DNA from 4 places in the Salinicoccus sp. ID82-1 genome. Region 2 is predicted to be linked to each of the others. Evidence: riboswitches for the same ligand, from Rfam matches in the RefSeq annotation. Region 2 holds a riboswitch; each other region holds the start of a gene.
What was found. A riboswitch is a leader RNA that binds a small molecule or an ion and turns the genes downstream of it on or off. The one in region 2 is predicted to bind thiamine pyrophosphate.

Region 1 (3,113 bases), on a different contig from region 2:
CAGCAGATCCTGAGAGCGTTGAGTACAGCCCGATTGCCGAAATGATCAACTTCATCGGCAGCAACGCATTCCAGCTGATGATTCCAATACTGGCCGGCTTCATCGCGATGAGCATCGCCGACCGTCCAGGTCTCGCACCAGGTATGATCGGTGGACTCATGGCTTCGACAATGGGCTCAGGATTCCTCGGCGGTCTGATTGCCGGTTTCCTTGCCGGTTATCTGATGGTCGGTATAAAGAGAGTGATGGAAAACCTGCCACAGGCACTTGAAGGCTTGAAACCTGTCCTGCTCTATCCATTGGTCGGTGTATTCCTGACCGGCGTCATCATGTACTATATTGTCGATCCGCCAGCAACAGCACTGAACGAATGGATGAATACGACACTCAGCAGCATGAGTGGAACGAACATTGTACTGCTCGGCGCCATTGTCGGCGGCATGATGGCCATCGACATGGGCGGTCCGATCAACAAGGCAGCCTATGCATTCGGTATTGCAGCACTTTCCGCCAATAACCCTGAACCGATCACAGCAGCAATGATCGGAGGTATGGTACCACCACTTGCCATCGCAGTTGCCACAATGGTATTCAGAAACAGATTCACGGAAGTTGAGAGATCTTCCGGTCCGACAAACGTCATCATGGGGGCATCATTCATCACAGAAGGTGCCATCCCGTTCGCAGCAGCCGATCCACTGAGAGTCATTCCATCCATGGTCGTCGGTTCTGCAACAGCAGGCGCACTCGCCATGGCATTCGCAACATCCATCAATGCACCACACGGTGGACTGTTTGTCGCCCTGACGATCGGAGAAGGAAAACTCATGTTTCTTGTCTCACTCCTTATCGGTACAGCCGTTTCAGCGTTGATTCTCGGACTGCTGAAAAAACCAATTAGACAATAAAATAAACAATAAAATGAATCCCCCCATGAAGTATCATGGGGGGATTACTAATGGTTGCTGGCATCAAACTATTTTCCTCTAGTAAAGAGTCTGACGATGAATCCAAGTGCAGCAACAACAAGTATCGCACCAAAACCTACCAGTGCTAGAATTTGCCCAGTGCTTGGGGTACTGTCATTCATCAGGCTGATTCCGCCTGTAATTGCTGCAATTACAGCGATGCCGATGAGAATGTACATGACACTCTTATTGGCAGACATAATATCCTCCTTATAGATTTTTTACATGGCTGTTTAAAGACGCCTACACTCCCACTGTAACATATCAGGTATATACGTTCAAAATGTACAGTCAATATGCATATATTCGCGTGGTTAACAGTTGACTTTTCCATTCGTCTCCATTAACATTCAAGATAATTGAATAGCAGTACCACTAGGGGTGCAATTCTGCTGAGACAGCCATGTGGCTGATCCCTTTGATCTGATCTGGATAATGCCAGCGTAGAGAAGTGGTTTGGTCGGATATTCCTTGTCTTCTTACTGAACCCATTTCCTATGCTGGAAATGGGTTTTTACTATGTAAAAAGGAGAAATGCTATGCTGAGCGAGATATTGAAGAAAGAAACCGAACCAATGATCGAAGCCATCTATACGGATGCATTCATACAGGGGCTGGTCCATGGAGATATTGATGATAATGCCGTCATGCACTACTTGCGTGCAGATGCGTTGTATCTGGAAGAATTTGCGAAGCTCTACGCAATGCTGATGTCGAAGACGGATTCAAAGGAGACGGTCAGGTTCATGATGGGCCAGATGACTTTCCTGCTGGATGGAGAAAGCGAGGCGCACGCTGTTCTGGCACGTGCAGTGAACAGACCGTATGAAGATATCATAGAAAATGGAGAATGGTATCCATCAGCAGACCACTATATCAAGCATATGTACTTCAACGCCTGCACAAGAGAGGACATTGCGTATGCAATCAGTGCAATGGCACCATGCCCCTATGTCTACCGCAGACTCGGACAGATGGCAATGGAACAGAATACTTTTGCAGCGGACCATCCATATAGGAAGTGGTTCGAGTTTTATGCGAATGATATGAACGATACGGTAGATGTCATGTTCAGCATCATCGATGATGCCGCAATGCATATGGCTGAAAAAGAAGTGGACGTGCTCAAGAAAAACTATGTCGAAAGCACAGAGCATGAAAGACGTTTCTTCAATATGGCTGCCACCAAAGAACGATGGGATGGAGTGGGTATCAATGTCTAGATTTCCAATTGCTCTGACGGTTGCCGGTAATGATCCGACAGGCGGTGCAGGGATACTGGCCGACAGCAAGACATTTCATTCACGTGGTGTATATGGGATGGCTGCTGTAACATCGCTGACTGCCCAGAACACTATGGGTGTCCAGGATGTTTTCAATGTGTCAGTCGATTTTCTGGAAAAACAGCTGTACAGCGTCTTCAGTGATGAAATGCCTCACGCAATGAAAAGCGGTATGATCGCAACAGTCGATATGATGGAAATTATTGCTCGAACAGCAGACCAGTATGATATACCGTACATCATCGATCCAGTCATGATTGCCACGAGCGGAGATGCACTGATAGAGGAGGCATCAATCGATTTTCTAAGAGAGACCCTGCTGCCCGCTGCCACCAGTGTGACACCGAACATCCACGAAGCGGAAAAGATAGCAGGCATCAAAATTGAAAATGCCACGGATATCAGAAAAGCTGCGGATATTTTTGTGAAGGAAATCGGTGTTCAGAGTGTCATCATAAAGGGGGGGCATCTTGAAGGAGATGCCGTGGACTATATGTTCACAAGAGACACCACCATCGAACTTTCCGAACCACGTATTGAAACGTCGAATACACACGGAACAGGCTGCACTTTCTCAGCAGCCATCACTGCAGAACTTGCAAAGGGCAAAACACTTGAAGAAAGTTTCAGGCTGGCGAAGAAGTATATCAGTTCAGCAATCAGAAATAATCCTGGAATTGGAAAGGGCAACGGCCCGGTGAACCATTTCAGCTATAGAGGAGACTAGAATATGAAACGTATAGAGAAACTGAAAATACAAAGTCCACTGGTTGTCTGCATAACGAATGACGTCGTCAAAAACTTTACTGCCAACGGCATGCTCGCTGCCGGTGCATCCCCGATCATGAGCGGAGAAAAGGCG
Region 2 (3,113 bases):
AAGATGCTACTACAGAACAAGGCACCTCTCAGGAAGGTGCAACGACCGAAGAGGATGACTATTGGGCACCGGAAGATGGTAATGGTTCCGAAAGCATCCAGGAGGACAGTACAGAACAGTACAACTACGAAGAAAGCACTGAACAGTACAATTATGAAGAGAACACTGGCGAATACTACGAGGAAAGCACGGAGGAGTACAACGGCACCGGAAGCTACGACAGCTATGATCGTGCGCAAAATGAAGTCTAGGAGCGGATGATGATGAGAAAAACCTACGACAAGGAAACGAATATCAATGAAATGTTCGATTACCTGGATGATCAGATCAAGCACAGCGGCCAGCCTGCCATAGAGGATACGTACTACTACCAGAACCATGAGCACAAGGAGATGTTCCTCTCCATCCGGGGGTACTTCGCGGAAGCGCTGAAGAATCCCGAGGTGGATGCGGCATGCTACATCATCGCCATGCCGGACATTTACCGCCGCATCAACATTTTCGAGCTGACCTTCCCGATGGACTGGATCAGGGAGGATGAGCGGCTGTCGGCACCTTTCAAGGAACTGAAGCCGCACATCCAGTATCTCGCACTTGCAGCAGCTGAAGCGAGCGGCATGAAGTTCAACACCAAGCCTGCCCTGTCGCTCGGTCTGGCCTATTGGAACCTGGAACAGCTCAAGATCTTCTGGCAGTTCACCGCCATCCGGCGCAAGAATGCAATGTAGGAGGAATTTCGATGGAAATTAAAGTCGCAGACAACAATATCCTGTACAACCAGTGTCTTGCCATCCGTAAACGTGTCTTTGTAGAGGAGCAGAATGTGCCGATGGACCGTGAGGTCGATGATTATGAAGACGTGGCCACACACATACTGCTGATTGAAGAGGAACCGGTCGGCACTGTCCGTTACCGTCCGGCCGATGACGAAATGATCAAAGTGGAACGTATGGCTGTGCTGCCTGAAGCACGCGGCAGAAGCCTCGGCCGTGAACTGATGGCATTCGTCCACTCCCATGCACGTGAGACCGGCTATACCCGTGCCAGGCTTGGTGCCCAGGTGCATGCCATCGATTTCTACAGGAAGCTTGGCTATACTGTCTCCTCCGATGAATTCATGGATGCCGGCATCCCGCATGTGTACATGGAGAGGGATCTGACAGAATAGAATCATCAGGCGTCTTTCGAGCAATATGCCCGGAAGACGCCTTTTTTCATTGTCCGGATTCTGATTCCTGCACCTTGGACTTGATTTGTCGCCATGGTATAATGGACATATCAATAGAATATTTGATGCATAGGGGAGCCGTATGAGGCTGAGAAGGCATGACCTGACCCTTTGACCTGATCTGGATAATACCAGCGTAGGGAATGTGTAGCGCATATACGGCACTCGTGTATCGTCTTACAGTTCTTGACGCCTCCAGATACGGAAGGTGTTTTTTTGTATTCCCATTTCTATCGGATGCAGGACACCGCCATTTTGAGAGGAGTTTCCATATGAAGAAGATTTTATTTCCCATCATTCTTGCACTGTTTCTTGCCGCATGCGGCAATGGCGACAATGCCGATGATGGCAGTTCGGCAGAAAACGGAGCACTGGAGGAGATTACATTCGTCCTCGACTGGACGCCGAATACGAACCATACGGGCATCTATGCCGCACAGGCGGAAGGATACTACGAGGAACGCGGGCTCGACGTGAATATCGTTCTGCCGGGTGAAGCGGGTGCAGAACAGACGGTTGCCACCGGCAATGGCGACTTCGGCATCAGTGCCCAGGAGAACGTCACCCAGGCCCGTCTCCAGGGTGTCGATATCGTATCACTCGCTGCAATCATCCAGGACAATACATCAGTCCTTGCCTCACCGGAGGAGTATGGGCTCGAGACGCCGTCCGACCTTGAAGGACAGACATACGGCGGCTACGGCTCGCCGATCGAGGAGGAGACGATTGCGTCCATCATGCAGGCGGACGGTGCGGATATCAGCGAAGTAGATATTCTGAACATCGGCGACACGGACTTTTTCACAGCTGTACAGCGTGACGTCGACTTTGCCTGGATCTACTATGGCTGGACAGGAATTGAAGCGGAGCTCCGCGACTTCCCGCTCAATACGATCGACTTCACCGAGTATTCGGATGCACTCAATTTCTATACCCCTGTACTGATGACGAACCAGAACCTGATCGACAGCGACCCGGAGACTGTCCGCGCGTTCACCGAAGCGACGGCGGAAGGCTACCAGTTTGCGATGGAGCAGCCTGAGGCGGCTGCGGAACATCTGATCGAGGCTGAGCCGGACCTTGATCCGGAACTCGTCAGGGCGAGCCAGGAGTGGCTGGTGGACGTCTACCAGGGCGATGCGCCATACTGGGGATATCAGGCACAGGATGTGTGGCAGAACTACAGCGACTGGATGTATGAAAATGAACTGATTGAATCGGAACTCGATGTGGAACAGGCATACACGAACGAATTTCTGCCCGGAGCTGAATAAATTGGAGGAATAGTAAATGCGACGACTTTCATCATGGCGTGTCGGACCGCCGATTCTGGCGATACTTCTGATACTGGTCATCTGGCAGCTTGCGGTAAGTATTTTCAATATTGCCGACTGGATGCTGCCAAGTCCCATCCAGATCATCCAGGAAGGCATTGCGATCTATCCGAGGCTGCTCGGGCATACGCTGTCGACCATACAGATTGCGCTCGGCGGATTCGCCATCGGTGTCTTTGTCGGCATCGTCCTTGCGGTAGTGCTCCACCTCATTCCGCAGGCGAGGCAGAGCCTCTATCCGCTCATGGTACTGTCGCAGAACATACCGATCATCGCACTGGCGCCACTATTGGTACTATGGTTCGGATTCGGCGCTCTGCCGAAGATTCTGATCATCACACTCGTCTGCTTCTTTCCGGTCGCCGTGTCGCTGATCGACGGATTCCGCCAGACCAGTCCGACACTCAGGAACTACATGCAGATGATCGGTGCCAGCCGCCGGCAGATCTTTTTCAAGCTCGAATGGCCGAGTGCCCTGCCCTACTTCTTTTCAGGGCTCAAAATCTCCGCCACCTACAGCGTGATGGGCGCCGTCATCGCCGAATGGCTCG
Region 3 (3,113 bases), on a different contig from region 2:
TGGATGGATTCAATGTGGAAGATCTGCTCAGAACCCAGAAAATCCGCGGAGAAGATCATACAATCCTGGATGCACTCGAACGCCAGCATTCTCATTACGCAATGCATATCGGCCAGATGATGTTCATCGGCAAGCAGATCAAGGGGTCGGACTGGCAGTCGCTGAGCATTCCGAAAGGACAGTCTGAACAGTATCTGAACCCTGGAAAATAAAGAAGCAGCATGCATGTAAGAAAAATAAGTCGAACAGCCCAATTAAACGTTTCCTTTCACCGTCTGGGCGGGTAAGTGTACAGAAATCGATTGATGGAGGTTTCTCAAATGGAAGAGACATGGCGGGCAGTGGATGTTTATTTCGAGGAAAAGCTGGCGACGACGGATGAAACGATGGAGCATATTCTGAAGAAGAATGAGGAAGCGGAGATGCCGTCGATCGAAGTATCGCGTGCGCATGGAAAGATGCTTCATCTCATGGCCAAGATGGCGAAGGCCAAAACGATTCTTGAAATCGGTACGCACGGTGGATTCAGTACTGTCTGGCTGGCGCGTGCATTGCCAGAAGAGGGTCGCATGGCAACATTTGAAGTGAATCCGAAGCATGCCGAAATGGCAAGGGAAAATATCGAATCCGCTGGTATTTCAGCGGAAGTCGAAGTCATTGAAGGCGAGGCGCTGTCGACGCTGCCCTCAATCCTTGAAAAAGGCTACCCACGCTTTGACTTCATTTTCATTGATGCGGACAAGGAGAACAATTCCGAATATCTCAACTGGGCGCTGAAGCTGTCAAAAAAGGGCGCAACCATCATCGTGGATAATGTAGTGCGCCGCGGAAAAATCATCGAAGACACAGACGAAAAAGCAGTGCCGCAGATCCGCGACATGTTCGACCAGCTCTCGAAGGACGACCGTATCGAGACGACTGCCATCCAGACTGTCGGTCAGAAAGGCTACGATGGATTTCTGATGGGCGTCGTAAAATAAAGGAACCCTGGGTGACCATTCACCCAGGGTTTTCATCGTGCATCTATTTCTTGCTTGAGGGGCTGTTCGCCGAGATGGTGAATGTCGTCGTCGTATGACTGACCACTTCCTGCACCTTGGTGAAAGCCTCTTCGATTGCATTGAATATATCATTCACTTCTCCATCCAATCGAGTGGAATAGTGGCTGGGACTGACTTCTACGCCGCGCGCCTTCGACAGGTCGATCTGCTCATAGATGACATCCATGTAGCTGGTTGTGTTCATCGGGTAGAGCGCAAATTTGCAGCCGGCCTTCTGCTGGATATCTGCAACAGCCGGTTCATTCATGCGTTCTGCCGAAGCATCCATATACGTATCACCGGAGGAATCGCCTGGACATCCGATTGAGAATGTGCCACTCATCTCCACGTGCTTCCCGGTCTTTGCAGCATGCAGATAGACTGCCTTGACCACATCGAATACATGCTCGACACGTCCACGCACACATGTTGTGACATCATCCGTATCCCGCCAGACTTTCGACATGTCCACCGCATCCAGCGAACCCAGGATGACATCCACAAAATCATCGCTCATTACACTCAAGTTGAACTGGCAGCCTGCTATTCTTTCCGTGCCGCATTCTGTTGCCATACATCATACCTCCAAAGTCTGATTGAAAATAAAAAACTGCACTCCCCGAGGAAATGCAGCAGAGGTATGGTGCTCATACCCGCCGCACTTTCCCACGCTGGTGTTATCCAGATCGGGTGTTGAGGGTCCGGAAATCCCGTCTCAGCCTTTGACAGCTCCCCTAGTGCACATCGGTATGCAGTTTTCATTTCACCTTCAATGATAGGGAAACCGGCGAAAAATGTAAAGCGCAACGCAATGATTTACTGAATGCGGTTCCACCGATATATTTTACAATTTTTACTTATTATGCATATAATGGGGCGTGTTCAAAAAAAAAAAAGATTCTGACTATATTTCACAGGAGAGAGGTAGAAGCAGTGAATATCGAAATGATAGAGGATTTACGCAATAGAAAAGACCTTTTGACTTCTGAATGGATTATCATATCGCTCGGATTCAAGAACAGAAGGGCGCATGTTTTCAAGGTGAAGAACAATAATTTTTTCCAGAAGAAAATTAAGGATGAGATGAAGAAACTATCAGACCTTGGACATTCTACTGAGTGGCTTAAAGCCGACTTCATCATTTCGGAAGAAGAGGTGCCTTTCTCGCAAGTGCTTAGCAGTATGCAGCAGACACGCCGCAATTATATCGACTATGGCATTGCCTATGACAAGCACTATAGCCTGGCTTTCCTGCCCGAGGAAATCAACGCGAATGCTTTTGTCAGACCGGTCCCGGGAGATAGGAAAAAGAACCTGTTTGTATGTGAAAGGAATATCAATACATATCTTAAGAAGTACAAGGCCTATAAAGGCATTTATTTTCACAAAAAATACATGAATAAATCGGTGATCCGTTTTCAGACCAGAGGCTATCTCGTTGAAGGAGACAAGATGTTCGAACTGAATGCCGGAGGCAGTATGCATGGCATCAGAAAGATCGGCGGCCATCAGAAAAAGTCCGAGTACCGCAGACTGATACAGACCGCAACTCAGTATTTGAAAGATCAGATAGACACCGACGACAGATATGAATACGGCAAATTTCCCCATTTCGATAAACGGATTGGGTTCTATAACGTGCTCAGACATACTTCCACAACATACTCCCTTCTTGAAGGGTTGGAGTTTTTGAACGATAAAAAAGGGATAGAGTGGGCAAAACTCACAATCGACCATCTGCTTGAGAACTTCCTCTACACGGATCCGGAAGACCCGGAATCCGCTTATATTTTTGATGACACCAAGATGAAGATCAGATGCTCGAAGATCGAGAGGTGGTTGATTCGGAATACATCAATGAAACAATGGATCGTCTGAAAATATATGGTTCTGTCGTCAAAGGATGCAATTTTTCAGGCAGTACGTTCACGGATGCAGATTTGCTGGATGTTCATTTTATGGATTGTGATCTGTCGAACGTCAATTTTTCCAAAGCTTCCATCCATCGGGTGGAATTCACCAACTGCAAGCTCGTCGGCAGCGGTTTTGATAAATGCTCCATTAAAAACCTGA
Region 4 (3,113 bases), on a different contig from region 2:
TTATTTCAGGAAGACGTGGAGCATTGTGCCAGGATTCAGGATGCCATACGCCGAACGCATCAAGTGCATCCCGGTGGTTTTCGAGCATTTCATCCGGCGGCCCTATCCTGTCGATCCGGCCCTGGTCATCCATGAGTATGACACGGTCGACCTTATCCCATATATTCTCCACGCGGTGCTCGATGATTACTACCGTGCGGCCGTCCCACATCTGCTGGATGGTTTCCCACAAATGTTCGGCAGACCCCTCATCGAGCATACTCGTCGGTTCATCCAGGAACAGCGTGTCCGCCTGCTGCAGCAGTGCACTTGCGATGGCAAGCTTCTGCTTCATGCCGCCGGACAGTGTGTGGATGGCTGCAGCGGGATCGATATCAAGACCGACCGTACTGAGTATCTGCACGATTCTCTGGTCCATATCCTCTCTTTCGACCTGCCTGTTCTCCATGATGAATGCAAGCTCCTCTGCCACCGTGGGCATCGTAAACTGGGAATCCGGATCCTGGAAGACATAGGCACCGGAATTCGGAAGCTCCAGCTGATCGGCCTTCATCGGTACATCGATGACGTTCGGAATGAGTCCCCCGAGAACGTTGAGCAGAGTACTCTTGCCTGAGCCACTCGGTCCGACAATCAGCACCTTTTCCTTATCCTCTATTGTGAGTTCAAGGTCTGTAAACAGGCGCGCTTGTGCCTCCGGGAACTTCAATCTGAGGTTTTTGACTGCGATGGCCATTCCTACAGTCCTTCATCGGCTGTGGCCTTCTGTCCGACCAGTTTCAGTACGCCGGTTCCTTTCAGCCCCTGGTACAGCAGATGGGCAAGTCCGCCGGCAATGAGTGCACCACTCAGCACTCTGAAGCCGAACATGAGCAGCAGATTCCACGTTGCAAGCTGTCCAAGATAACCGTAATACCAGTCGAGCGGCAATGTTGAAAGCGCCGCTGCCACACCAGCCGCAACTGCCACCATCAGCGAAGTGCTCTTATACTTCACGACTGCAAAGACAATTTCACACGCCAGTCCCTGGATCAATCCATAGACGATCAGCATGACGTCGAACTGCAGCATGACGATCGTCTCCCCTGACGCGGCTGCGAATTCAGCAATCAGTGCCACACCTGGCTTTCTGATGATCAGGTAGGCGACGACTGCTGCGATGAACCACATGCCGTAAAGCAGCTGGTTCAGATGCAGACCAAGGGGTTCGAGTGCCGTATAGACACCACCCCATATCGAGTAGATGAATGCAAACACGAGTGCGATGACGACCGTGACCAGTACATCGGTCAATGTCAATCCGTTTTTTCTTACCATGGTAAAACCCTCCAGACATTATTTTCCAAATAAAAAACACACCACTAGCGGAGTGGTGTGCATATTTATAGGAAAATATGCCACTTCCCTACGCTAGTATGATCTAGATCAGGTAATGAGGGTGATTCTCAGTCCAAACGGACACCCCTAGTGGTCGTTTCTTATTCGGTTGTATCCATGGTAATACACTTCTGATGATTTGTGAAGCTATTTATTATCTGACACCATCTGGTAGTAGCGCCCCTCCTGTCGGAGAAGTTCCTGCTCAGAGCCGCTTTCGACCAGTTCACCGAGATCCATGACGAAGATCCGATCCACCGCCTTGATGGTATTGAGCCGATGGGCGATGATGATGCTTGTGCGGTCCTTCATGAGCCGTTCCAGTGCCTCCTGGATTTTCAGCTCCGTCACAGTGTCGATGCTGCTCGTCGCTTCATCCAGCAGCAGAATGGCGGGATCCGTGATCAGTGCGCGGGCAATCGAAATCAGCTGCTTCTGTCCTTGTGAAATGAAACCTTCATCCGCTTCAAGGATGGTGTCATAGCCGTTTTCAAGCTCGACGATGAAGTCATGGGCATTGGCGAGCCTGGCGGCCTCAACAACATCGTCATCCGTCGCATCGAGCTTCCCATAGCGGATGTTCTCCCGGATGGTCGACTCGAAGAGATATGGGTCCTGCAGGACGAATGCCGTCTGGGAGCGTACAGTGGCACGGGCATAGTCGAGAATATCCTCTCCATCGATCCGCACCTGGCCGGAATCCGTTTCATAGAACCGGGCCAGCAGCTGCATGACAGTCGTCTTTCCTGCGCCTGTGGCACCTATCAGTGCCACGGATTCACCGGCTGCTATCTTAAAGCTTAGATTTCTGATCGTCGGTGTCTTCTGCTCTGGATCATAGGAGAAGGAGACATCGTCAAACTCGATTTCGCCTTTGATGGTCTTATCTTCAATTTTTCCATGGTCGTTCTCGGTTTCGGAATCCATGATGCCGAATACACGCTCAGCACCGGCGATGGCCGACAGCACCTGATTGAACTGGTTGGACAGGTCGGCAAGCGGACGGGTGAACTGCCTCGCATACTCGGCGAATACCACAATGGTTCCGATGGTGACGAGGCCAGTGCCCGAGAGCGCCAGCAGCCCGCCGGCACCCGCAACAATCGTAAAGCTGATATTATTAAGCATATTCATCACTTTAGGAATGAACCCGGCATACAGGAATGCCCAGAATGTAATGTCCCGAAGACTGCCGGCCTTTTCGTTGAAGTTCTTGATCGCCGTCTCCTCCTGGGAGAACACTTTGACGATCTCCTGGCCGGAGACCATCTCCTCGATGTAGCCGTTCAGTTCACCTGTGGCACGCTGCCGCTTCTTATAGAGCGGACCGGTGCGCCGTGTGATGAAGCCGACAGCGAATATCAGTACAGGAATGATCAGCACCGTGAGCAGGGTCAGCAATGGACTCAGATAGATCATGACGCTGATGGTCCCAATGAGTGTGACGACACTTGTCGTGAACTGGATGAATGATGTATTGAGCGTCTGTGAAATGGTCTCGATATCATTTGTCATCCGGCTCATCAGTTCGCCGTGCTGGCGCTTGTCATAGAAGCGTACCGGCAGTTTCTGCATATGCGAAAACAGTCTCGAGCGCAGCTTGTACACCGTGCGCTGCGACAGCCCGACCATCATGAAGGCGGCAAGGTACTGTGTCGATGACAGCAGTACATAGACGACGAGCAGAAGCAGGAGTATTCTGGCGAGCCCATCCATCTGCTGCTGGACGAAATAGT

Region 1: linked by a shared signal. The riboswitch ahead of tenA (thiaminase II) and the one ahead of J4760_RS08050 (ABC transporter substrate-binding protein) in region 2 are both predicted to bind thiamine pyrophosphate.
Region 3: linked by a shared signal. The riboswitch ahead of J4760_RS00485 (Ykof family thiamine-binding protein) and the one ahead of J4760_RS08050 (ABC transporter substrate-binding protein) in region 2 are both predicted to bind thiamine pyrophosphate.
Region 4: linked by a shared signal. The riboswitch ahead of J4760_RS01675 (ECF transporter S component) and the one ahead of J4760_RS08050 (ABC transporter substrate-binding protein) in region 2 are both predicted to bind thiamine pyrophosphate.

What each region holds. Positions count from the first base shown of each region.
Region 1 is NZ_JAGFLY010000001.1:500,610-503,722, forward strand. Features, by position in the region: gene J4760_RS02500 (PTS fructose transporter subunit IIABC) at 1-908, shown strand, start outside; gene J4760_RS02505 (hypothetical protein) at 977-1,168, opposite strand; TPP riboswitch at 1,336-1,435, shown strand; gene tenA (thiaminase II) at 1,508-2,191, shown strand; gene thiD (bifunctional hydroxymethylpyrimidine kinase/phosphomethylpyrimidine kinase) at 2,184-2,978, shown strand; gene thiM (hydroxyethylthiazole kinase) at 2,982-3,113, shown strand, end outside.
Region 2 is NZ_JAGFLY010000003.1:48,311-51,423, forward strand. Features, by position in the region: gene J4760_RS08035 (LCP family protein) at 1-251, shown strand, start outside; gene J4760_RS08040 (DUF2538 family protein) at 261-728, shown strand; gene J4760_RS08045 (GNAT family N-acetyltransferase) at 740-1,168, shown strand; TPP riboswitch at 1,290-1,388, shown strand; gene J4760_RS08050 (ABC transporter substrate-binding protein) at 1,501-2,502, shown strand; gene J4760_RS08055 (ABC transporter permease) at 2,519-3,113, shown strand, end outside.
Region 3 is NZ_JAGFLY010000001.1:89,977-93,089, forward strand. Features, by position in the region: gene J4760_RS00475 (DUF1572 family protein) at 1-212, shown strand, start outside; gene J4760_RS00480 (O-methyltransferase) at 321-980, shown strand; gene J4760_RS00485 (Ykof family thiamine-binding protein) at 1,024-1,614, opposite strand; TPP riboswitch at 1,687-1,786, opposite strand; partial or broken gene J4760_RS00490 (poly(glycerol-phosphate) alpha-glucosyltransferase) at 1,974-2,733, shown strand; gene J4760_RS00495 (pentapeptide repeat-containing protein) at 2,858-3,113, shown strand, end outside.
Region 4 is NZ_JAGFLY010000001.1:337,452-340,564, reverse strand. Features, by position in the region: gene J4760_RS01680 (ABC transporter ATP-binding protein) at 1-736, opposite strand, end outside; gene J4760_RS01675 (ECF transporter S component) at 739-1,317, opposite strand; TPP riboswitch at 1,386-1,476, opposite strand; gene J4760_RS01670 (ABC transporter ATP-binding protein) at 1,525-3,113, opposite strand, start outside.